Regions from separate parts of the Paenibacillus sp. FSL R5-0713 genome, predicted to be linked through region 1. Evidence: riboswitches for the same ligand, from Rfam matches in the RefSeq annotation. Region 1 holds a riboswitch; each other region holds the start of a gene.
What was found. A riboswitch is a leader RNA that binds a small molecule or an ion and turns the genes downstream of it on or off. The one in region 1 is predicted to bind cobalamin.

Region 1 (7,993 bases):
TTCGCTGCTACCTCATGTGCAAACTCCTTCAGTTCCCGGTTCCCCTCGGGATCACGGCTCCCGTGTCCCACCAACAATATTGCATCCATCTTTGTTATTCCTCCCCCGTCTGACCCGCAGATCAGACTTTTCATATTCATTCAGCACTCCAGTTCATCCGGCTAAAACTGCGCCAAACCAGTCATTCCATCCATTCACTGCATTACTCGTAAAAATCAATCCATCTATGTCAGCTGAAATCCAGCGAATATTGCAAAATATTAGATAGGTCCTGACAAGCTGTACCCTCATGTCTCCACGAAAGAAGTCGTTCAGGCAGGGACTTAATTAATGATTACTCAAGACTTATTTATAAAAAATTTAGTAAGGAATTAAGTATGGAATTAGTCACCACATATCGGGTTTACTTCCACAGTGACCGGTGCATCTACATGGCGGAAGCCTTGAATTACACCAACTCGTTTGAAGAACTTGTGGAATCGCTCATTCGGATGGCCCTTTTCCTTGTAATCCGCCACAATACGTTCCACAATGCCACCGATCTGATCACCCGGAATTCCCTCCGCTACGGGCTGGGCAGGGTGAGCATTGCGGCCGAATTTCTTGCCGCCGAGGAACAGGTCATATGCACCTTTGCGATACACGATGCCGATATCCTCCAATACTGCCCCGTAACATGCCATACCGCAGCCATTCAGCGCCACACTCGTTTCTTTGGGTGCACCCAGTCCGCCAATCACGGCCTGCAAATGGTTAGCCATCGGGACAGCATCGTCCTTCTCCATATTGCAGAAGTCACAGGCCTTCACCTTGATGACATCACCAATCGGTACAACGATAAAATTCGCTGCACGCAGCTCTTCAACCAGCGAGTCCGGTTCAAATGTCGGCACTCTCAGAATAATCTGGTGCTCCGGCGTGTACTCCAGTTCGCCGTCTTCACTTGCACACTGCGCCAGCAGCGCCATCTGGGCTGCGGTGAATTTTTTGTTGCCCACGCCGGGCGACACGCCGACTTCGAACAGCGGCGCCTTACGCCCAGGCTCGGGCGCGGTGCGTACCGCCGTTGCGGTCGCAGCCTGGGGTGAACTTGCTTCTCGGCTCGGCGCTGCTGCATTCAGCCAGCGGCTCGCCGATTCGCCCGCGAGCGCGCCGCCTGCCGCGAGCCGTGTCAGCGCCTCGGCGGCCAGCGCAGCTGCGCTGACGCGTGGCGCTTCTGCGACTCGGCCCGGAGCGGCCTCTGCCGCAACGGGCGCAGGTCGCTCGCCGGCAAGCACGGCGGTGCCAGCGCCGCTCGCCGAGCTTGCCGCAGGCATAATGGCAGCTGCCCCAGTGGGCGGCTGCCCTTGCGGAGCCGTGCCCGCTCCGGCGCTTGCGCCGCGCAGGGCTGGCTCCGCCTGTGGCTGCGCGGCCGATGCAGCGCTGGCCGCGCTCTCGCCCGCTGCCTCGCCGGAGGCGGCAGCGCGGGCTTCCCTTGCGCCGAGCGACCATGGCTCGGCTTCCGTGCGTAGTCGCTCATGAGGTCTGAGCGACTGTTCCGCGGTGTTCAGCGTATATTTCCGCTGATACCCGCGGGGGGTGACCATGAGTCCTTCGTACATCATGGTCGAAGAGTTGCCGATAATCACGGTCGTCAGCATGCCGATATCATGATTCAGCATATCCTCCAGTGTGGTCATGACAACGTCCTGACGCTCACGGTATGCACTTTTCACCAGACCTACGGGGGTCTGCGGGTCACGATAACGCAGGATCATTTCCTGTGTCTCCACGATCTGGCGTGTGCGCCGTCCACTGCGTGGATTGTACAGGGCAATGACAAAATCAGCGGACGCTGCGGCTTCAACCCGGCGAATAATGGTCTCCCACGGCGTAAGGTGATCACTAAGGCTGATCGTACATGCATCATGCATGACAGGGGCACCCAGCAGTGATGCACAGGACTGAATGGCCGATACGCCCGGAATAACCTCGACGGCAACACCCGTATCCGGCTTCCAACCTTGCTCCATCAGCACCTCGTACACCAGTCCAGCCATACCATACACACCTGCGTCACCGCTAGAAATTACGGCAACAATTTTGCCCATCTCCGCCTGTCGAACCGCTTCTTGTGCACGGCTTACTTCCTCCGTCATGCCTGTACGTACAATCGCTTGCCCGTTCAACAGAGGGCGAATAAGATCCACATACGTGTTGTATCCGATAATTACCTCACTCTCCTGAAGTGCTTCGAGTGCCCGCTTGGTGATATGTTCCATTGCTCCCGGGCCGAACCCGATAATCAGCAGCTTGCCTTGATCTTGCATGATTTCTCCTCCTTCATCACACTTGTCGTACTGATCTAAACAGTGAAGAAGGGCGGCTATGCCGACCTTCTCCCCCGCTGTACTGCATGTTCAACTCGTCAGCTCTGTTTACTCAGACTATCGAACAAGGCTCTTACATCACCCGTTATGATCCAACTAATCTATTCCTCTACCTGCAATTTCCCGACACAGGGTAGGTATCGCAAGGATGTGCATTTATCTAAAAAAACAAAAAAATCCCATCCTTGTAACGGATGGGATACGCATGTACGTACACTCAAGAACACAGCCCCAGACTCCCGAAGGGTAGTCCTGTGACTATGTGGCCTGGAGGGGCCAGCCGGGCGAACCGATTGTTCGCCCAATTCCTGATTCTTCGTACACCACTCCTTTCCGCGAAGGGTTTGGTGACACATGCAAGGTAGGTCTCCTGGCTTTGGATCATCAGCTTCCTTTTCTGTCTTCCCCGGCTTTCCGAGTGACTTGGATCAAAAAGGGCTTCACCATTACAGTGGCGGGACCGCTCGGGACTTTCACCCGATTCCCTGTTACCTCTTGCTGCACGCAAGAGCACCTTGCTTGTTTTCATTCAATATTGTTTTCATAATAACACCGTGCAGGAAATAATGTCCATGCTTATGATACTTATCCATTCTTCTATTTTCAGACAAAACAGAAAAAAGTCCTGATCCAAAAATCGGATCAGAACCCGGAATAACCTATGCATATCCCATTCGTTATAACCATCCAACAACCCTTGCATTGAGTTCGTTTCTGTTAACGACTCAACCTTTATTGCTGACCGCCAACCTTGTCTGCACGCCCTGCGGAAAAGTAACGTCCAAGTTCAACGATGAGTGCACCCATCTTCTCTTCCTCCGGAATGACCAGCGCCTCAATGCCTTCTTCACGCATGGAGTTTGCTGTAACTTTACCTACGGATGCAGGAATTACGCCTTGTCTGAAAGCGGCAAGCAGCGGTTCAAGCTTGTCCTGGGAGGCCGCATATTGCGTCAGAAATCTGACCTGGGGTCCACTTGTGAACGCAACGGCATCTACCTCGAACTTTAGAATTTCATTCAACAGCTGTTCCAGCTCTGCATCTTCCGGCGGTACATGGCGGTAAGGGAGCACTTGTCTGACGATTGCACCTTGTTCTTCCAACCATGCAACGAGTTTGGGAGCTGTCTCCCCATGAAGCTGTAATATGACCTTTTTCCCTGCGAGATCATGCGGGGTGAATTCTCGAATGAGCCCGTCCGTGCTACCGTCATCATCCCGTACCAGGGGCGTTAATCTGCGCTTTTTGAGCGCATTCACCGTCTTGTATCCCCTCGCTGCAATGGAGGATTCCGATAATACATCCAAAAACTGTCCCGCAATTTCCATATCCTCAGCCATTTCAAACAATGCATCCAATCCCATACCCGTCGTTAACACCGCCCAGTCTGGCGGGTCTGAGATCCAGGATACCAGCCCATCCCTGATATTCCGATCATCCAGGAATACCGTCCCCTGTGCCGGTCGCACAAGCGGAATTCCCCCCATTTTTTCAACCAGTATGGACATTTCTTTCGATTTTCGTGGTCCTGTCAATGCTACACGCACACCTGCCAAATGTTGAGCCATTCATGTTCCCCCCGTTAGTCCAGCCGAATGTTCATCAGTCTGACTACAGTATACAGGGTACTTCTGTGAAGCGAAACTGTGCTTACCCTATTTTTGCCCGTTCATCTATAAGGATTTTTGATGGAATGTATCAGGAAGGTTGGAGTTCTCCCCCATGACGATCCTGCCTTCTTTTCTCCCCGTTCTTCTCCGAATCAGTGGATTCTTGTCCCTGTTCAAGCTTCTCTTTCTTGGACTGCTCTCCCGATTTCTGGTGGGCAGATTCTTTTTTATCCTTTTTGCGAGGACGAAGGAAAAGAAACAGCACAAGCGGGAACAGTACTTCAAAAACAATTGCAATCCATGTCCATTCCCGGGTAAAACGATACAACTGAATGGCGTTTCTGAAAAACCAGAATGCACAAACAAAGCCTAACAGTGCCACTGGACCAGTCATGACCTTTCCGGAAACTTTCGGAATCATTCGCTTCAGTCCCCAACAGACAAAGTACAGATCAAATGCAATTTTGGTGATCATGGTAGGCAGGGTCGCCGCTGCCAGCGCCAGATCAAACCGATCCAGGAAATCACTTATTTGCAACTGCCTTGCCAGCTCATAAGAAGGGTATACCAGCCTGGACGCAATAGGTACACCTATCGACGTGATGGTTTCCACTAGAATCAGCATCATCAGCAATCCCGAGATGATAATGCCCCATAGCACAGGTTTGAAGCGAAAGTCACTGCCTTTGACGACAAAAGGTAAGGCGATCATCTCGCCATAAAAAGAAAATATGTACCAACTCCCTTTGCCTACACCTGCCGTATCGACATGAAAATAGGGCATCAGATTGTCCATATTGATCTGCTGGATAAGCATGAAAGGCACAATGATAGAGTTCAACAGGAACAGGGTAACATAGAGTTCCGACATTCCGATCAACGAACCAAGCCCACCTCGGACGATAAATACCGCCATAATCATAAGTGACAATACAACGATGGAAATCGGTGTCGTCTCTAATAAAGTTATACTTACATAATCGCCAATTAATCGGATATCTCTTGCGAATATGAAGAAAAAAAACAAAACGTACATTACACCTGCGAGCCTTCCCATAAAGGGGAACCTGTCAGCAAGGGCCTCAAATAGATCCTGATTCGGAAACCTTCGCTGGATTCGGCTTACCATCCACATGGATATAACCATCACGAGAACAACTGGCACATACGAGAGATAAGCGTGCTGTTCCGCATAATAAATAGCCTGCGCATGGGGTTGAATCAACGTGCCCGTAATACTGAGAAGCAGCACAAGTAGTACAATCTGTCGAGAAGTTACACTTTGATTCATACCATACCTCCTTTCCATCATTCAATCTGTACTTCGCACCACCCCAGCCCCCATCTACGGTAACGGTAAAAAGCGCTGGATGATATGGCTAATCCATACCGCCACAAAAAAGGTTTTGCTTAAATGGGTTACATAGAGCCAAAGGCCAGTTCCTATTACAATCAGACCGTAGGATAACCAGCGATTAATGGCTGCGGCCTGCTTCAGGTGTCTGAAGTCCATGACAATGACAATGATGACCATCCCCAGATAGGTGAACAATAGTGGTTTAATCATGTACAATATCCTCCTCCATGACACCAATCGGCTTGTTAACTATCCCCACATTTTCAATGATGACATGAGGGATAACGTTTACCTCAACATCAGGATAGATATCATCCCATCGATCCTTCATTTTGTCCCACTCTTTAGGCATGTGTTGATGGATCGACCGACCAATCCCGAGAATATCGGCATGATATTTTTGCTGTATTAACCGAACTCCTTCAACGATATCCTCTTTTATTTTTTGGTGGATCGCATCATTTAATTTCAAAATCTCTTTTTCACGCAGATCACCGTAATTTGATTCGTTATCTACTACCACGCCTTTGGCGTACAATTGAACGGTTACACTAACCTTGCCATCCTTGACACTGGGGTGCAGTGAAGAATTGTTCTCGTTCAGCTTGATGAATATATCTCCTTCTCCGCGCGGAGCCTTGACCATAATTTCAGGCGCATTGGCTTCTCCCATAGCGAGAATCAAGGCATCGGCGGGAGCTTTGTCAATCATGCCTACCAACTTGTCTTTTTTAAAAATGGCCAATCCATCCAGCTTGATATTTGTTTTGGCATCCTTCCAATTCTTCGGAACATTGTCGACTTTTGAAGCAACTGGCAGGAATGGATCTACTCCGTCACTGAGGATCGCATCAGTGAATGTTTTAAGGGAACGTGGGTTTCGCATATTTAGAAAGCACAACTCTCTCACCATCTCAGATGGAAACTTCTCTATGGGTGCATCCGTATCCATGACTTTATATGCCGCGCCTTTCGTCACAACTGGTAATGCAGAGAATCGGTTGAGCGGGTAGCGCGTAAACAAATCAAGCATTGGAGCTACGCCATCCCTTGCAAGATCCTCTCCAATAAGCATGGTACGGCGGTGTGCATAATAAATCGTTCGTGAGAGTGATTTTTGGCCTTCAAGTGTAGTCCCCCTCAGTGTCTTCGCGGTATTGGACAACATGAACCACGATTTATCCCCGCTTGTCCCCCCGCCACCTCCAGAACTCCCGGTAGAACCGGATTGTCCAGGCAGAGCAATCTGGAGACTGGATCTGTAATTGTCCTGCTCCTTATCAACAGCTATGCCAATCACAAAGGCAATATCATTAATTTCCTTACGATCCCAACAGCCTGCTATGAAAATGGTACATAGCAGTAACATCAACACAGTGCGGAATTTACGAATAAGAAACATGTGTTCACCATCCTTCCTCAGCTTCAGGCGAACCATTGATCTTCTCTTTCATCCGTTTCTGATCCCGATGAACCGTAGAAGGACGATTGATCATTTTCCACCATGGCACACGAATAAGAATATCTTTGGTATCTGTTTTACTATACGGGCTAAGACCTGACAGATAAGGTACACCAAACGAAGTCATCTGTGTCAGATGCACCGAGATCAGAACCAAGCCAATGACGATGCCATACAATCCGAGCATACCCGCCAGCAACATGATCGGAAATCGCAATAGGCGCACGGTGATCGCGAAGTTAAACCGCGGAATCGTAAAGGAAGCTATACCTGTCATGGATACGATAATAACCATCGGTGCGGACACTATCCCGGCCTGTACTGCGGCCTGTCCGATCACAAGTGCGCCGAGAATACTGACGGCTTGCCCTACTGTTTTGGGTAACCTGACCCCGGCTTCCCGAAGAGCTTCAAATGACAGCTCCATGATGAGGGCTTCCACCAAAGCCGGAAAAGGAATGGCTTCCCGGGCACCTGCGATACTCAGAATCAGCGTGGTTGGCAGCATATCCTGATGAAATGTTGTAATAGAGATATACAAGGCTGGCAGGAACAGAGCGATGGCTACGAACAAGAAGCGAATCCACCGCACCAGATTACTGATGAAGAATCGCTCGTAATAATCCTCACTGGCTTGCAGCATCTGCCACATCGTGACTGGAGCAATCAGCGCGAATGGGGTTCCATCTACCAGAATGGCAAAGCGTCCTTCCAACAGATTACCTGCAACGGTATCCGGCCGCTCCGAGTAGTGCATCTGCGGGAAAGGCGAATACGGATGATCTTCAATCAATTCCTCGATATAACCCGTTTCCAGGATGCCATCAATATTGATTTTTTCCAGACGTTTCTTGACATCTTGAATCGTTTTTGGATCAGCAATACCTTCCAGATAGGTCAGCACAATATCGGTCTTGGTTTCTGTGCCAAGAGTCATGCTTACCATCTTGAGAGAAGGTGTTTTCAGCTTGAAGCGCAGCAAAGCCGTATTCACGCGCAGTGTTTCGGTAAACCCCTCCCGCGGTCCCCGAATCACGGATTCTGTCTGCGGTTCCTCCACACCACGTCTGACGCCACCTTTGACATTGAACATCCAGGCTTCGCGACTTCCACCGACCACCAGAAGGGCAGAGGATGCCAGCACACCTTCTGCCGCAGCAGCCCAAGTTTCGACCCGTTTCACCTGCGTCAGCT
Region 2 (7,993 bases), 840 kb from region 1:
GAGCATACTCTCAGCCAGAGTATAAGCTGCTTTTTTGGACAAGGTAAAATGAGTTCGAATCGCTTCAATATACTGACTGCCGATGCTGCGAATGGGATTAAGATAGGAACCACTGTCCTGAAACACCATAGCAATCCGCTTTCCGCGTACTCCGCCCCAATCAGACTGTGAATCACGCAATAGCACTTTTTCCTGAAAAGAGATCTCTCCCCCGGTGTATTGACCACCTTCAGGTAACAAGCCAAGCAAAGCCCGAATAAGGGTCGACTTTCCGCTACCACTTTCACCTACAATCCCTATAATCTCTCCCTTATTCATGGAGAAGGACAGGTCCCGTAGAGCCAGAGAATCCCCCTTGTAGGTTACGGACAGATGATTGACACTAAGCAAGGGCTCCATTACTGCCCAACCTTAATATTACGATCCAGTAGGTAGAAGTCGATGGGATACATCGTCGCGCCTTGCACGGTACTTTTACTTACAATATTAATTGGAGTATAGGTCAAAAACATATAGGCTGCATCATCCAGAATCAACTGCTGGGCCTCTGCTGCAAGGGCATACCTTTTCTCCACGTCAAACTCGGAATGAAGGCGAGTAATTACCTCATCCAGCTTCGGATTGCTATATCCGCCCACATTCCATTCCGCACCCGTCATGAAGTAGAAATCCAGAATATACTGCGGGTCACCCGTGATGCCTGTATTGATACTTGTTAAAGCGAGGTCGTAATTTCCGCTCTTCTGATGATCGGTTAGGTCCTCATAGGAGGTCATCTCCACTTGAACGCCAATCTCTTTAAGCTGGGACTGCATTGCAGCAGCCACAATCGAATCAGACTCGTAAGCGGAGTTCAGAATCAGCTGTAGCGACAGCTTCTTGCCATCTTTTTCACGAATGCCATCGCCATCTGCATCCCTGTAGCCAGCCCCATCCAGCAACTGTTTGGCTTTCTCCGGTTCGTAACCATATCCTTTGATCTTGTCATATCCAAAAGGCAGCGCCGAGGTAAATGGACCTTTGGCCGCCTGACCTCCCACCAGCGTACTGGCATACATCTCCCGGTCTACACCATAAGAAATCGCTCGGCGAACCTCCTGATCACTCAGTAGCGGTTTGGTTGTGTTAAACCATACAAACTGGGTACGCAGGCTAGGAATCTCATCAATGGTGTATTGACTCTTGTCCTGGAATAACGTCAAATTGCTACGTCCCACGTTACTGGCTACATCAATCTCTCCAGACTGCAGGGCAAGGGCACGTGTGCTATCATCCTTAATATATTTCAACGTCAATGTGTCTACATCTGCCGCACCGCCCCAGTACCCGTCATACTTTTTCACCTGGATCTCCTGATCCGGCGTATAACCTGTCACCATAAATGGCCCCGTGGCGATAGGCTTGATCTTGAATTTGGATGTATCTGCACTCGTATCCACAATGACAAACAGTGGCTCGGCAATATTACCAAGCAGGGACGCATAAGGCTCTTTCGTTCTAATCGTCAGATCTTGTCCTTCAGCAGTCATTGAGGCCACTGGCACAGTTGCTTGTCCTCTTTCATTTAACGCGATGGAACGTTCTATCGATTTTTTCACCGCGTCGGCAGTTACCTTATTTCCGTTATGAAAAGTTACACCTTCTCGAATATGAAAATGCCAAGTCATGTCATCCACTCGTTCCCAAGAATCTGCAATTTTAGGGACCAGCTTCATATTCTCGTCAAACTGGATCAGTGTCTCCCCAATCGCTGCACGCGTCAGCGTCCAGCCATTCCATTCTTCTGCCGGGTCCATACTGCTACCAAGCCAGAACAGAGCCACATTCAAATGAGTTGGTGTACTTGTCGTACCCTTGTCCGTACCCGCCGACTTCTCCGTTGCACCAGACGAGGTCGATGGATTATTGGCGGTGCCACAAGCTGCAAGCAAGAACACAACCAACATGGATATGAGGGTGAGCAACATTGATTTTTGAAAATTCCTCTTCATTCTGGTTCCTCCAGTTATGCAGTATTTTTCTTGGGATCAAGCACATCTCGCAGACTGTCTCCCAGTAAATTAAAAATAATGACGGTGCTGAATATCGCCAGACCCGGATATATCAACAGCCATGGTGCAGTCTGCAGATATCTTCTGCCTTCATTTAACATGGCCCCCCACTCGGGGTTCGGAGGCTGCGCGCCAAGCCCAAGAAAGGACAATCCCGAGATGGACAGCATCATACCACCCACATCCATCATCGCCATGACGATGATTGGAGACATCATATTGGGCAGGATCGTCCTGCCGATGATCTGTATTTTACGTGCTCCGCTGAAAGCAGCGGCAGCGACATACTCCTTTTGCTGAAGGGAAATCACCAGGCTTCTGGCCATTCTTGCATACTTCGCCCACCAGACAACCGACAGTGCCAGAACCGTATTGAACAATCCCGGCCCAAGCATCCCCACCACAGCGATCGCAAAAATAAGCCCCGGAAATGCCATTAATGTATCAGACAGGCGCATGAGCACCATATCCGTCACCCCCCGAGCGAAACCGGCGATGACTCCAATCGTTACACCTAACACAAACACGATGCCAATCATCATAAAGGTGAGCAGCAGCGAGGTACGTGCACCGTACAGAAGACGAGATAATACACAGCGGCCCAGTTGATCGGTTCCAAGAGGATACTCGGCACTGGATGGCTGCAACACTTTGGCAAAGTTCGTTGCAAGTGGGTCGTGTGGTGCAAGCAGCGGTGCAACCATGGCAAGAATAATCCAGAAGGCGGTCAGAGACAGCAGGAAGGTGAACCAGCGATTCTGCAGTAATACCAGTCTGAAGGCTCTCATCTATATATCCACATCCAGTCGGATTCGGGGATCACGAAGATGAGTCCATATATCAACCAGCAGATTCAGGGTGACATATATGATCGCCATCCAGATGACATACCCCTGAATCAGCGGATAATCCCTTGTGAAAATCGCATCTACAGCCATCTGTCCAACGCCCGGCCACACAAATAAACTTTCCACAATCGCTGCACCACCCAACAATGCACCTGTCGTCATGCCCATAAGGGTAACGATCGGCAGCAGGGCATTGGGAAGAATATGACGCAAAATAATGATCGATTCCTTCACACCTCTGGATCTGGCTCCGATCACATAGTTCTGGCTTGTCTCCTCAAGCAGGATCGCACGAATCTGTCTGCTGTACTGGGCAACAAGTGGAATCGCGAGAGTACATGCAGGCAGAATCAGGCTGTACCATCCGGAATTGCCCATTACCGGCAGCAGCTTCAGCTGTACACCGAAGACCAACATGAGCAGCATACCCAACCAGAAGCTGGGCATCGATAATCCGGCAAAAGAGAACAGACGAATGACGTGATCAAGCCATTGGTTACGATAGACAGCCGACAGCATCCCCAGTGGAAAGGACACCAGAATAACCAGAAGCATAGCGCTTCCTGTTAGCCAAAGCGTTGCCGGGAGCCGTGCCATCAGCACGTCCAGTACTGGACGATTGTATTTATATGATGTACCGAAGTCTCCAGTTACCACCTGTCCCAACCATGTCCCGTATCGGTAGAAAAAAGGCTCATTCAATCCAAGCTCAGACCTCACCTGCCTGACCAGCTCATCGGATGGCGTTACCCCTGTAGACATAAGCATAAGTCTGGCTGGATCTCCAGGAGACAGGTAGGTTAGCAGGAACGTCAGGAACGTGATGCCGAACAACACAACTACCAGTTGTAATAATCGTTTAACGATATATCTGCTCAATTGCTCTAACGTCCTTCCCCAAAACTCTATGTATGTGTCATGATGTTCTTCGTCCATAACAAAAAAAGCGTCCCTCTCCGTGTTACTGGATGAGGACGCCTTAAATAAACAGATTTTCAGAAAAAATCATGCTCTCTAAACACCTTCCTATCTCCCGTAGGGTACTACTGTGTTTGTTAAACCTGGCAGGTCTCCTGGCTCCAGAATCATCGTCACTTGCAGCTCCTTCCCGGTCTAAACCAGTGGATTATCGCTACCTGACTCCTCTGTTACAGTGGCGGGACCGCGCCGGTATTACACCGGACTTCCCTATTAAGCTTTCACCCTGACGGGCAAAGCACCAAGTTCCACATATTCAATTACACTTCTGTATCAGTATAGCGGGACAACGTTTAATGATCAAAACTTTTCTTTCAAATTTGAAACACTAGGTGCGTCTAATCGCGAATTCTCGACCCCTTCGGAGATACGCCCGTCACACGCTTAAACATCTTGGAAAACAATAATGGGTCCGTATAACCGACAGAATGGGCCACTTCACTGACCGACAGCCCTGGATTCTGAAGAAGTTGGGCAGCACGATTCATACGGTACTCCAGAAAAAATGACTGTAGCGACATGCCATATCGCTCTTTAAATAATCCCGATAGATACGTGCGATCCAGCCCCACGGCTTGGGCAATATCCAGTATGGAAGTTCGCTGACTGTACCTGTTCTCCATAAATTGCACCGCCTGCCGGATGTATGTTTCTTTGTTTGAAAGGAGCTGCCCGACCTCTTCCTTCACAGGTGAAGAAGAGATTAATTCTGCCATCAAGCGGTACAAGAGACTCTGGTTCAACACATCACCTTCCGGTCGCGTGGAAGCTTGGACCATCTCCGTATACAACTGTTCCATCGTAATCGTATCATGGACATCATATATCGGGCGCTCTGGGCTCAGTTGGGCACGTTGCATGAATGCTTTGGCTTGTACCCCTTTGAAGCCGAACCACGAATACGTCCAGGGCTCCTTGGGATCTGCCTCATAATGAATAAGCGTATCCGGGAAAATGATAAAACCCTGTCCCTCGCTAAGCTTGTATTCCTGGTCCCCCATGTACACGATGCCCCGTCCTTCATGGATGTAATGCACAATATAGGAATCACGTACACCCGGTCCCCAATAATGGGCGGGTTCACACGCCTCCCACCCGAAGAACAACAAGACAAGTTCCATCTGTGTCCAGTCCGTGGCTACCACATTCATCTCTATTTTTCTCATTTTATGCCCTCCCTCCTTGTTTCCTTCCGAGGCTCACCATCTGTATGTCTAATTAAATTATAACAGCTAAAGGACATAAATATTAGTTGAAAACGGAAACAAAAATGGGATTATGCCATGTTTGAGAGGGGTTGAGCCATAGTTATATGTGCCGAATCGGCCTATAGTTGGGGTACAACATTTTTCAGGGAGGCTGAATTTAAGATGAACAAAATTACGTTTCTCGGTGCGGGAAGCACCGTCTTTGTCAAAAATGTATTGGGTGATGTCATGATGACCGAAGCACTTCAGGATTTTGAGCTGGCATTGTTCGATATCGATGCTGAACGTCTGAGCGATTCAGAGCGTTTGCTGACCAGTCTGGCCCGTTCACTCGGAAGTCGTTGCGTCGTGAACGTATATCAGGACCGCAAAGAAGCGCTGCGCGGGGCCAAATATGTCATCAACGCCATCCAGGTCGGTGGATATGATCCATGTACCATTACGGACTTCGAGATTCCGAAGAAATACGGACTACGTCAAACGATTGCAGATACACTCGGTATTGGTGGAATTTTCCGTAACTTGCGGACGATTCCGGTTATGCTGGATTTTGCTCGGGATATGCAGGAAGTATGTCCGGATGCATGGTTCCTGAATTACACCAACCCGATGGCCGTGCTTACCAACGTCATGAATGTGCATGGCGGGATCAAAACCGTAGGTTTGTGTCATAGTGTGCAGGTATGTGTACCACATCTGTTTGATGCACTGGGGATCGATCAGACAGGTGTTGTCGCTAAAATTGCAGGGATCAACCACATGGCGTGGCTGCTCGAAGTTACAAAAGACGGGCAGGACCTGTACCCTGAGATTAAACGACTGGCGAAGGAAAAACAGCAAGAACAGCATGATGACATGGTTCGTTATGAACTGATGCAGCGTTTTGGCTATTATGTAACGGAATCCTCCGAACACAATGCCGAATACCACCCTTATTTCATCAAGCGGAATTACCCGGAGCTGATTGAACGCTTCAACATTCCACTGGATGAGTATCCACGCCGCTGTGTGAACCAGATTGAAGGCTGGAAAGAAATGCGTAGCAAGCTGTTTGCCAGCGAAAATATTGAACATACCCGCAGCCGTGAGTACGCATCGCATATTATTGAAGCCATGGAGACGAATAACCCGTACAAGATTGGCGGCAACGTCATGAACAACGGACTGATTACGAACCTGCCGCTTGAGGCATGTGTCGAAGTACCTTGTCTGGTCGATGGATCAGGAATCAGTCCTACCTACATTGGGGATCTGCCTCCACAACTCGCGGCATTGAACCGGACAAACATCAACACGCAACTGCTGACCATTGAAGCGGCAATCACCGGCAAAAAGGAACATATCTATCATGCGGCCATGCTTGATCCACACACGGCTGCCGAGCTGTCTATCGATGACATCGTAGCGATGTGTGATGAGCTGATTGAAGCTCACGGCGATTGGTTGCCAAAATACACGTCATAATATAAAAGCACCGTTCCTTTGCAGCCAAAGGGGACGGTGTTTTGCTCTTCAATAACGCTCATCCACTGAGGCGTGCATCACATCACTATTATGAAATGTCTCGCCCCCTTAAACCTTATTCGGCAGGAAGCAAAAAGCGATAACCAATGCCAGGCTCCGTCTGAATATACCGGGGCTTGGTTGGATCTTCATTTAATTTCTTGCGCAGATGTCCCACATATACCCGAAGATAATGGCTATCGGACTCATGATGATGCCCTCCCCATACTTGCTGCAAAAGCTGACGCTGGGTGATGATCTTCCCCGCATTCGAGGCGAGCACCTTCAGCATCTCATATTCCGTTGGGGTTAATTTGACCAAAGTCCCCTCCAGTTCGACTTGCCTTTGGGCCAGATCAATTGTGAGTGATCCGAAGCGCAGTATCGGCTCATCTGTCGTTTTGGCTACATGACGTAGCGCCACCCGAATACGGGCGACCAACTCACCCATCCCGAATGGTTTGGTCACATAATCATCTGCACCACCATCCAACGCGGCAATTTTGTCTCCCTCCTGATCCTTCGCTGTCAGCACGATAATGGGCACTTGCGACCATTCGCGAATGCGGCGAAGTACCTCCATGCCAGACATGCCTGGCAAACCGAGATCAAGGATGATCAGATCCGGATGTACAATACTTGCCTGAATAACACCCTCTTCACCCTCTCCACACTCGTGGAGTTCGAATTGATGTGCCTGAAGAGTGACCTTGAGCAATTTGCGAATCTGCGGCTCATCATCGATCACCAGTATGCGAGCCCCTAGTGGTGCATTCATGTTATTCTTCAACCTCTCCTTGTTCTGAATAGGGAAACCGCGATCCGTGGGCCTCCATGGGGAGTTCTATGCGCATTCTCGTTCCCCCGCCCGGATTCGGCTCTGCCACAATGGTACCTCCGTGGACTTCCACAATGCCTTTGCAGATCGCCAGACCAAGCCCTGTTCCTGTGACATGCCGAGTAGACTCTGAGCGATAGAACTTATCAAATATACGTATTCTTTCCGCTTCCGGTATACCGACACCTTGATCATCTACCCGGATCGTCAATTGAATTGGACTCTTATTACTCGTCACAGTGATAACAATCTGGCTCTCATCGGGCGAATATTTGATGGCGTTGCTGACGATATTGACCAGCACCTGCTCCAGCAAGACTTCATCTCCGTAGATGAAGGCCGGATCATCAGGCAGTTCAACTTGAATGTTGCGATGTGGACTGAATTCCCGAACTTGTGTCAGTACAACGCTAATTATGTCTCCCACGTCACACCATTTCCGGTTCAGTTGCAACATGCCGCTCTCCAGCCGAACCATACCCAGCAAATTCGTGACAAGACGATTCATGCGCAAGGCCCCATCCCGAATGTTGCCTGTTAATTCTCTCCGATCCTCGGGTGTAAATA
Region 3 (7,993 bases), 2.2 Mb from region 1:
AAGCAGCCCTATGTCCCAGGTACAATTAACATCATGCTCTGGTTGAATGGACGCATGACCACCGGGGCGATGGTGAATGCGGTGCAGACGGCGGTGGAAGCCAAAGCGGCAGCGCTGGCGGATGCAGGTGTTTTGGATTCGGAGAACGGGTTGCCCGCCACCGGCACCACAACTGATGCCATTGTGTTTGCAGTACGTCAGGCAGTGGAGGAACCACAACCGATGATCACTTATGCCGGGACGGCGACTACGGCGGGGGCGGCGATTGGCAGATTGGTATACGACACGGTGACGGAGAGCCTTCAGGCCGGACTGTTATGGAAAGAGAGGATCAGGCACAAATGACTTTTGAGATAGAGCATCTATGGACCTGGCCGTTCTGGACAGGCATGGCTGGAGCCTGGATTATTATACTGGCGTACCTGTTAGACCGATGTATCGGTGATCCGCGCTGGATTCCCCACCCGGTGATTGGCATGGGAAAAGGCATCTCGGCGTTGGAGCGTGTTATTCGCTCGCGTGTGAACACAGATTCGGGGCTGAAGAGAGCAGGGCTGTTGTTCCCGCTTGTGGTTGCGGGGGGTTCTTTTGCCATCACTTGGGGACTTGTATATGTGCTTGGATTGATTCATCCTGTCATTGCGGCGGCAGCTGAAGTGGTGCTCATCGCAACGACCATTGCTTCAAAAGGGCTGAAGGATGCAGGTATGGAAGTGTATCGTCATCTGAAGCATCAGGATTGGCCGGCGGCCAGACGTTCACTGAGTATGATTGTAGGACGTGATACGGCGCATCTGGATGAACCGGAGGTTGTGCGGGGAACGGTAGAGACGGTTGCCGAAAATATCGTGGATGCCATTGTATCCCCGTTATTCTATGCGCTTATTGGAGGCGCTCCGCTAGCCATGGCTTATCGTGCCGTCAACACACTGGATTCCATGGTCGGATATAAAAATGACAAGTATCTGCATCTTGGTTGGGCCTCGGCCCGTCTGGATGATGTGGCGAACTGGATACCCGCCCGGCTCACCGCAATGCTGTTAATCGTGGGTGCCTGGGTCATGAAATTTGATGCCAAAGGAGCAGCACGGATGGTCGCTCGGGATGCAAGACTGCATCCAAGTCCGAATAGCGGGTTTCCCGAATCAGCAGTGGCTGGAGCACTGGGCATCCGACTTGGCGGACATAACGTGTATCACGGAGTTGCTTCGTTTCGTGCCTATATGGGCGAGGCCACACGGCCGATGGAAGCCGAGGATATTGTGCGAACATCACACCTGATGTTCTGGTCCGCAGAGGCTTTTGTGGTACTTAGTGTGTTAATATCGCTGGGTGTGTGGCTGGCAGGAGGGACGCTGTTATGGCCCTAAATGAGGGGAATGCAGGCAAGGACGTACATACGGATCAACCGGCTTCAATGAAACGAAACATTCTGTGGGTCCGTCACGGGACAACGCTATGGAATGTGGAAAAAAGATACCTGGGGCATACCGACATCGGTCTGCTGCCAGATGCCAAAGAAGAACTGGCTCCGCTTCATGAACAATTGAGCCGTGTTTCGTGGCACGAGGTATATTGCAGTGATCTGCTGCGCTGCCGACAGACGCTGGAACAGATTCTTCCTGATGCCGGCGGAAAGGTGAAGTTCGATCAGCGTCTGCGGGAAATTGATTTTGGACAGTGGGAAGGGCTAACATATGAGCAGCTCAAGGATAACCCTGAGTACCGAAACTGGATTGATGCGCCGCAGAAGGTCACTCCGCCTGATGGGGAATCGTGGCAGAAGTTTACGGAGCGAATGGATTCATTTCTCCAAGAGATGTTGTTGAATGGTCGGCCTTCAATGCACGTTGATGAGGGACGGGTACCTACCATAGTTGTGGTTACGCATGGTGGTGTCATCCGATATGCCTTGTCCCGTCTGATTGCCGGGCTTGGGTTCTGGGATACACATGTCGTACCGGGACAGGCGATTCAGGTCCAGCTTGATCGACAGGGAATCAATGGTTTGGTAGCAGAGTGACTTTTCCGCCAATCGGGTTGTAAGGATGTACAATATACCCTATAATCACAACAGAAGTGTGACTTCAGCATGGATACAGATACGGTGCAGGCTGTGAAGGCAAATGCGTATATAACATGCAGAAATTACATGACAATGATATACCATATCAGCGACCAAGGGTCCCGCGTGTGAAGGCTGTTTTCATGGCAGAGTAGTACGAGTCGTGAAACACACAAGGGTGAAATGGGGAAGCCGGTGCAAATCCGGCACGGTCCCGCCACTGTAAAACAGGATGATTCCTGTAAGTCAGGTTACCTGCCCTGGACGTACAAACCGGTGTTCCTTCGAGGAAAGGACAGCGTTTCGGGCTATTCTATGCGCATGGACAACCCTTGGTTGAACATGTACAGATCGCCATATGCGAGACGTCATCCCTGATCCTGGACGTAAGGATTAGGGATTTTTTATTGTTCATGTAAGATAAACCGAACTTTTACACGTTAACGAAGAGTGCAGAACCGATCTGAAGAAACGGAGTGTTCGCTTAAAGCTTTCTACAAGAAAGCTACATCGGAAGCATACGCTTATCCCCGGATTTTCCCTTTCGAAAAGGGAATCAAAAAATCTGGGGATAACAGCGATCGGAAGATGGTACTGCAATCGGAGTGGACTTGTGTAAATTGATGGATTTTACTTGTACAGGAACACCAAGGCAAGGGTAGTAAGAGTTCAAGCATGTTGCAAGAAAATAGTACAGATAGAGAAGGGGAGAATAACAGAATGAATATCAAGAATTGGAAAAGCGTAGCGTCCCTGCTAAGTGCAGCGGCACTCGCACTGGCTTTGGCCGGATGTGGCAATGCAACAACGAATGAGGGCACAGGTACTTCACAGCAACCGGCACAGGAACAGTCCCAAGGCCAGCCGCAGACGGACCTCAAAACCCAATATCCACTGACCGTTACGGATGCAACGGGTGAATCGTTTACTTTTGAAAAGGCGCCAGCCAAAATTGTATCCGTGTCACCAGCTGAGACAGAGTCCCTGTTTGCCCTTGGATTGGATGAACAGATCGTTGGTGTATCCGACTATGATGATTATCCTGAAGCAGCAACAACCAAAGCGAAAATGGGCGGCATCACCAAGCCCAACGAAGAGTCCATCATTGCATCTGAAGCCGACATTGTCTTTACAGGTATCTCGATGAGTGAGGATGCCGTGAAGAAGCTGCGCGAACTCGGTATTACCATTTTCAAAACGGATCCTAAATCCATTGACGATGTGATGAACAATATCGAAACCTTCGGTAAAATTACCGATCATCAGGAAAAAGCACAAGAAATCATCACTCAGATGAAACAGGACGTGACGGATGTAACCGAAGCGGTGAAGGCAGTTAAACCGGAAGAGAAGAAAAAAGTATACGTTGAATTCTCCCCAGGTTGGTCGGTAGGTAAAGGTGAGTTCATGGACGAACTGATCACTGTAGCCGGAGGAACCAATATCGCTTCAAACGAAGAAGGCTGGTACCAAATCAATGAAGAAAACGTGATTGCCTCCAACCCCGATGTAATCTTGTATGCCAACGATGTAATTGATGAAAACTCCAAAACACTGGATCAGATCATCAAGGCGCGCAGCGGCTGGGATCAAATTACGGCTGTGAAAAATGACGCGGTTATTGGCCTGGATGCCAACCTGCTGAGCCGTCCGGGTCCACGGGTAACTCAAGGGTTGAAAGAAGTAGCCAAAGCGATCTACCCTGACTTGTTCCAATGAGTAAAAAGCTGATCCTGTTCGGAACGACGGGCATGGTGCTGCTGGTGCTTACCGTGCTCATCTGCACGGGCATTGGTTCAGTAGCTTTGCCAATTCGGGATATTGCCGGCATCCTGATTCACAAAATTCCCTGGGTGGGCGACTGGATTACACCGGATTGGAATAAGGCAGCCGAACAGATTATCTGGAAAGTGCGTTTTCCGCGTGTACTGCTTGCTGTGCTCGTGGGGGCTTCACTGGCTATTGCGGGTGCGGGCTTCCAGGGTGTGCTGCGTAATCCGCTGGCCGATCCGTTTACACTCGGTGTATCATCCGGTGCGTCGGTAGGGGCGGCTTTCCTGATTTTCTTCGGATTGCAGTACGCACTGATCGGAATCTGGACGTTACCTCTAATTGCGTTTTTGACGGGTGTAATCACGTTATGGTTTGTGATGGCACTAGCTCGTGAAGGGCGTAAAATACCAACACACAGCCTCATTCTGGCTGGTGTGGTCATGCAAAGTTTCCTGGGAGCAGTTGTTTCCTTCCTGTCGACCATGTCGAAACAGACGATTAATGAAATTATATACTGGACGATGGGAAGTCTGGCATTACGCGGGTGGTCGTATACGGCCATCCTTTTCCCGTATTTTCTGCTGGGGCTGGTCTTTCTCTGGAGCCGGGCACGTTCGTTAAATGTGCTTGCGCTGGGAGAACGTCAAGCCGCACATATCGGGATCGGCGTTGACAGGCTTAAGCTGTCCGTGTTGGCAGTCGGCACACTGCTGACCGCAGGGGCTGTCTCGGTATCCGGTGTCATCGGTTTCGTTGGATTGGTGATCCCGCATATGTTGCGGCTGCTGGTGGGGCCGGATTATCGACTGCTGGTACCTTTGTCTGCCATTGGTGGAGCGATCTTCATGGTGTGGGCCGATACCATCGCAAGGTCGTTGCTGGCGCCCACTGAAATTCCGCTCGGGGTGGTCACCGCCTTTGTTGGTGCGCCTTTCTTTGCTTACCTGCTGCACCGGAATAAAAAGTTGCAGAAGGGGATGATGCCATGAATTCCAGTACCGGTTCAAACTCAACTTCACTTATTTCCATTAAGGGAGCAGGAAAGTCATATGGTAATCATCAGGCATTGCGTACTGTAGACTGGCATGTTGGTGAGGGTGACTGGTGGGGCGTTGTTGGTCCAAACGGCAGCGGCAAGTCCACCCTGATCCAGCTTATTGCCGGAACGGAACAGTTAAGTGAAGGTCAGATCCATATCGATGGTCGGGATATCAGCTCATACAGCCGTAAGGACTTGTCACGCATGATTGCTGTATTGCAGCAGAACGGTTTGCCACCTATCTCCTATCCCGTACGGGACGTGGTGGAGATGGGGCGATATCCTTACCAGAACTGGCTGGGGCGGGAAGCGGGTGATGGGGCACTTGTGGTAGACAGGGTACTTGAAGATCTGGGATTGACGGAGCTCGCGGACAGACCTCTGGATGCACTCAGCGGCGGACAACGGCAGCGGGTCGCACTAGCAAAAGTCATGGCTCAGGAGCCACGGTTGTTGCTGCTGGACGAGCCGACTACGTTTCTGGATATTAAATATCAATTGCAATTCATGGAGTTGTTATCGGCCTGGCGACAGAGAAATAACATTACGATTGTAGCTGTGCTGCATGATCTGAATCTGGCCGCATTATTTTGCGATCACATTCTGGCGCTGCGTGAGGGCATGGCGGTGGGAAAGGGCACACCTCATACGTTAATCAACGAAGAGAATATTCAGGACATATTTCGCGTCAAACCCGCAATTGTCTCCCATCCCGACCATGCCATACCTCAGCTGCTGCTGCGGCGGAACATCGATTAATTGAAGCGGGGCAACCCATATTTTGATGAAGGAAGTGCTGGTTGTATGAATAATGAACAGATGTTGGAGCAAATAACCAAAAGGATTACCGCTCCTGATCAGGAAGTGGCAGCAGAAACCTCTGCGCACGTGGATTCGTTAACGAAGCCGCCAGGGAGTCTTGGCAAATTGGAAGAGCTGGTAATCCGCCTGGCTGGCATGACGGGTAATGCACGTCCGCGTTTTGATCACAGGGCGGTCATTGTCATGGCAGCAGATCACGGCGTAGTGGAAGAAGGCATCAGTGCTTTTCCTGCTGAAGTAACCCCGCAGATGGTCATGAATTTCCTCGCTGGGGGCGCAGCCGTGAATGTGCTTGCACGTCATGCAGGTGCTGATGTGATCTGTGTGGATATCGGGGTGAATGCCGATCTTGAACATCCGAATCTGCTTTCCCGTAAAATTCGCAAAGGCACGGCCAACATGGCCCGAGGCGCAGCGATGACACGGGATGAGGCAGTTCGGGCGATCCTTGCAGGAGCCGAAGTTGTATCGGCAGAGGTAGCGAAGGGAACACAGCTGTTTGTCACCGGAGAGATGGGAATCGGCAACACCACTGCAAGTGCTGCGGTAATGAGCGCACTAACCGGAGTTGCCCCGGCTGCTGCCGTGGGGAGAGGTACCGGCATTGATGATGCTGGCTTGCAGCGCAAAGCCGCAGTAGTCAGCCGGGCACTTAGCGTAAACGCTCCGAACCCGGAAGATGCACTGGATGTTCTATGCAAAGTGGGTGGACTGGAGATTGCCGGACTCACGGGGGTTATCCTCGCAGCAGCTGCTCATCGTTGCCCGGTTGTTGTAGACGGGTTCATCTCTACGGCTGCGGCGCTAGTTGCGAGACAACTTGCACCGCTGAGTACCGCTTATATGATCGCTTCTCATACTTCACATGAAAATGGACATGGAGCGCTGCTGCGTGAACTGGATCTGAAATCGATGCTGGATCTGGACATGCGTCTGGGTGAAGGCACAGGTGGTGTGCTCAGTCTTCATCTGATTGACGCAGCATGTCTTATTCTGAACGAGATGGCGACCTTTGCAAGCGCGGGTGTCTCGGACGGGACAAGCCCTGCTTCGGACTCCGCTGCGTCGGATGACTCATCCGTGCAAAGAGAGGATTCCCGATGAGCGTACTGGTGACGGGCGGGGCACGCAGTGGCAAAAGCTCCTTTGCCGAACGTCTCTGCATGCAGCGTTCCTCGGAGGCCTGGTATGTGGCGACAGCCCAGGCGTACGATGATGAAATGCGTGAGCGTATCGCCATGCATCAGCAGCAGCGCGAGGCATCGGGGTATCTGTGGCATACGATGGAAGAGCCGATGCATCTGCCTGCTTTGATTAATCGCATGGGTGAAGGGCACACAGGGACTTCTGCACCCACCATTCTGGTGGATTGCCTGACGCTTTGGCTGACGAATGTTTTGTTAGCACATGAGCATGACGAGAAGCAGGTGTTACAGGGACATTTGGATGCGCTGGTTGAAGCGATTCGAATCTATCCCGGTTTGCTCGTTCTTGTTACAAATGAAGTGGGGGACGGGATCGTACCGGAATATGCCCTTGGCAGGAAATATCGGGATCTGGCCGGTGTATTGAATCAGCGCATTGCGGCGATATGCGGTGAAGTGTTTCTGGTGACCGTAGGCATTGCGACTGAACTGAAAAGCAAGGAGTATCGCTTATGAAGGATGGCACGCCTGCTCCTCAGCGCAAACATGCCGCGGCAGCCGCTTTTCAATTTTTGTCCCGTTTCCCTGTCAAAATGCACATCGATTTTGTCCCGCCGCTGCTGCGTGAAAGTGTTGTTTTTTATCCGCTGGTCGGTGCTGCAATCGGTCTGTGTGTCTGGCTCGCGGGAGCCTTAAGCGGTGCACTGCTTCCCGCCTTTCCGGCTGCCGTCCTGACCTTGACGCTATGGGTGTGGCTCACTGGTGGGCTTCATCTTGACGGATGGATGGATACGGCAGATGGTTTGCTCAGTTATCGTACTCGTGAGCGAATGCTGGAGATTATGAAGGACAGCCGTGTGGGGGCCATGGGTGTGATCGCCTGCGTCTTGTTGCTGATGATGAAAGCGGCGCTGATCGCCGATTTCATTGCCCGGGGCCACTGGGTGTATGGTGCGCTGTTGATCCTGCCCATGATCTGGAGCCGCTGGTTCATGGTGTATGCGATGTCTGCATGGCCGAATGCGCGCGGAGATGATGGACTTGCCGTATTGTTCAAAGGACTCGGTGAGCGGAAAGAGGTCCAGCGTGCACGCAGCTCAGCCGTGGGGCTGACCTTGATCGCAGTGGCAGTTACGTTTGCCGCGGTGT

Region 2: it holds a riboswitch for cobalamin, as region 1 does, so the genes downstream of both, nikB (nickel ABC transporter permease) here and cobJ (precorrin-3B C(17)-methyltransferase) in region 1, are expected to answer to the same signal.
Region 3: it holds a riboswitch for cobalamin, as region 1 does, so the genes downstream of both, MKZ12_RS07570 (ABC transporter substrate-binding protein) here and cobJ (precorrin-3B C(17)-methyltransferase) in region 1, are expected to answer to the same signal.

What each region holds. Positions count from the first base shown of each region.
Region 1 covers NZ_CP150229.1:6,226,429-6,234,421, forward strand. The annotation lists gene MKZ12_RS27700 (sirohydrochlorin chelatase) at 1-89, opposite strand, end outside; gene cobJ (precorrin-3B C(17)-methyltransferase) at 384-2,309, opposite strand; cobalamin riboswitch at 2,712-2,902, opposite strand; gene MKZ12_RS27710 (uroporphyrinogen-III synthase) at 3,102-3,938, opposite strand; gene MKZ12_RS27715 (endospore germination permease) at 4,069-5,271, opposite strand; gene MKZ12_RS27720 (hypothetical protein) at 5,326-5,547, opposite strand; gene MKZ12_RS27725 (Ger(x)C family spore germination protein) at 5,540-6,739, opposite strand; gene MKZ12_RS27730 (spore germination protein) at 6,744-7,993, opposite strand, start outside.
Region 2 covers NZ_CP150229.1:274,098-282,090, reverse strand. The annotation lists gene MKZ12_RS01285 (ABC transporter ATP-binding protein) at 1-399, opposite strand, end outside; gene MKZ12_RS01280 (ABC transporter substrate-binding protein) at 399-1,991, opposite strand; gene nikC (nickel transporter permease) at 2,006-2,839, opposite strand; gene nikB (nickel ABC transporter permease) at 2,840-3,778, opposite strand; cobalamin riboswitch at 3,945-4,138, opposite strand; gene MKZ12_RS01265 (AraC family ligand binding domain-containing protein) at 4,216-5,043, opposite strand; gene MKZ12_RS01260 (alpha-glucosidase/alpha-galactosidase) at 5,248-6,549, shown strand; gene MKZ12_RS01255 (response regulator) at 6,665-7,366, opposite strand; gene MKZ12_RS01250 (ATP-binding protein) at 7,368-7,993, opposite strand, start outside.
Region 3 covers NZ_CP150229.1:1,681,010-1,689,002, forward strand. The annotation lists gene MKZ12_RS07555 (adenosylcobinamide amidohydrolase) at 1-345, shown strand, start outside; gene cbiB (adenosylcobinamide-phosphate synthase CbiB) at 390-1,370, shown strand; gene MKZ12_RS07565 (histidine phosphatase family protein) at 1,361-2,023, shown strand; cobalamin riboswitch at 2,198-2,343, shown strand; gene MKZ12_RS07570 (ABC transporter substrate-binding protein) at 2,786-3,784, shown strand; gene MKZ12_RS07575 (iron chelate uptake ABC transporter family permease subunit) at 3,781-4,827, shown strand; gene MKZ12_RS07580 (ABC transporter ATP-binding protein) at 4,824-5,636, shown strand; gene cobT (nicotinate-nucleotide--dimethylbenzimidazole phosphoribosyltransferase) at 5,682-6,803, shown strand; gene cobU (bifunctional adenosylcobinamide kinase/adenosylcobinamide-phosphate guanylyltransferase) at 6,800-7,360, shown strand; gene cobS (adenosylcobinamide-GDP ribazoletransferase) at 7,357-7,993, shown strand, end outside.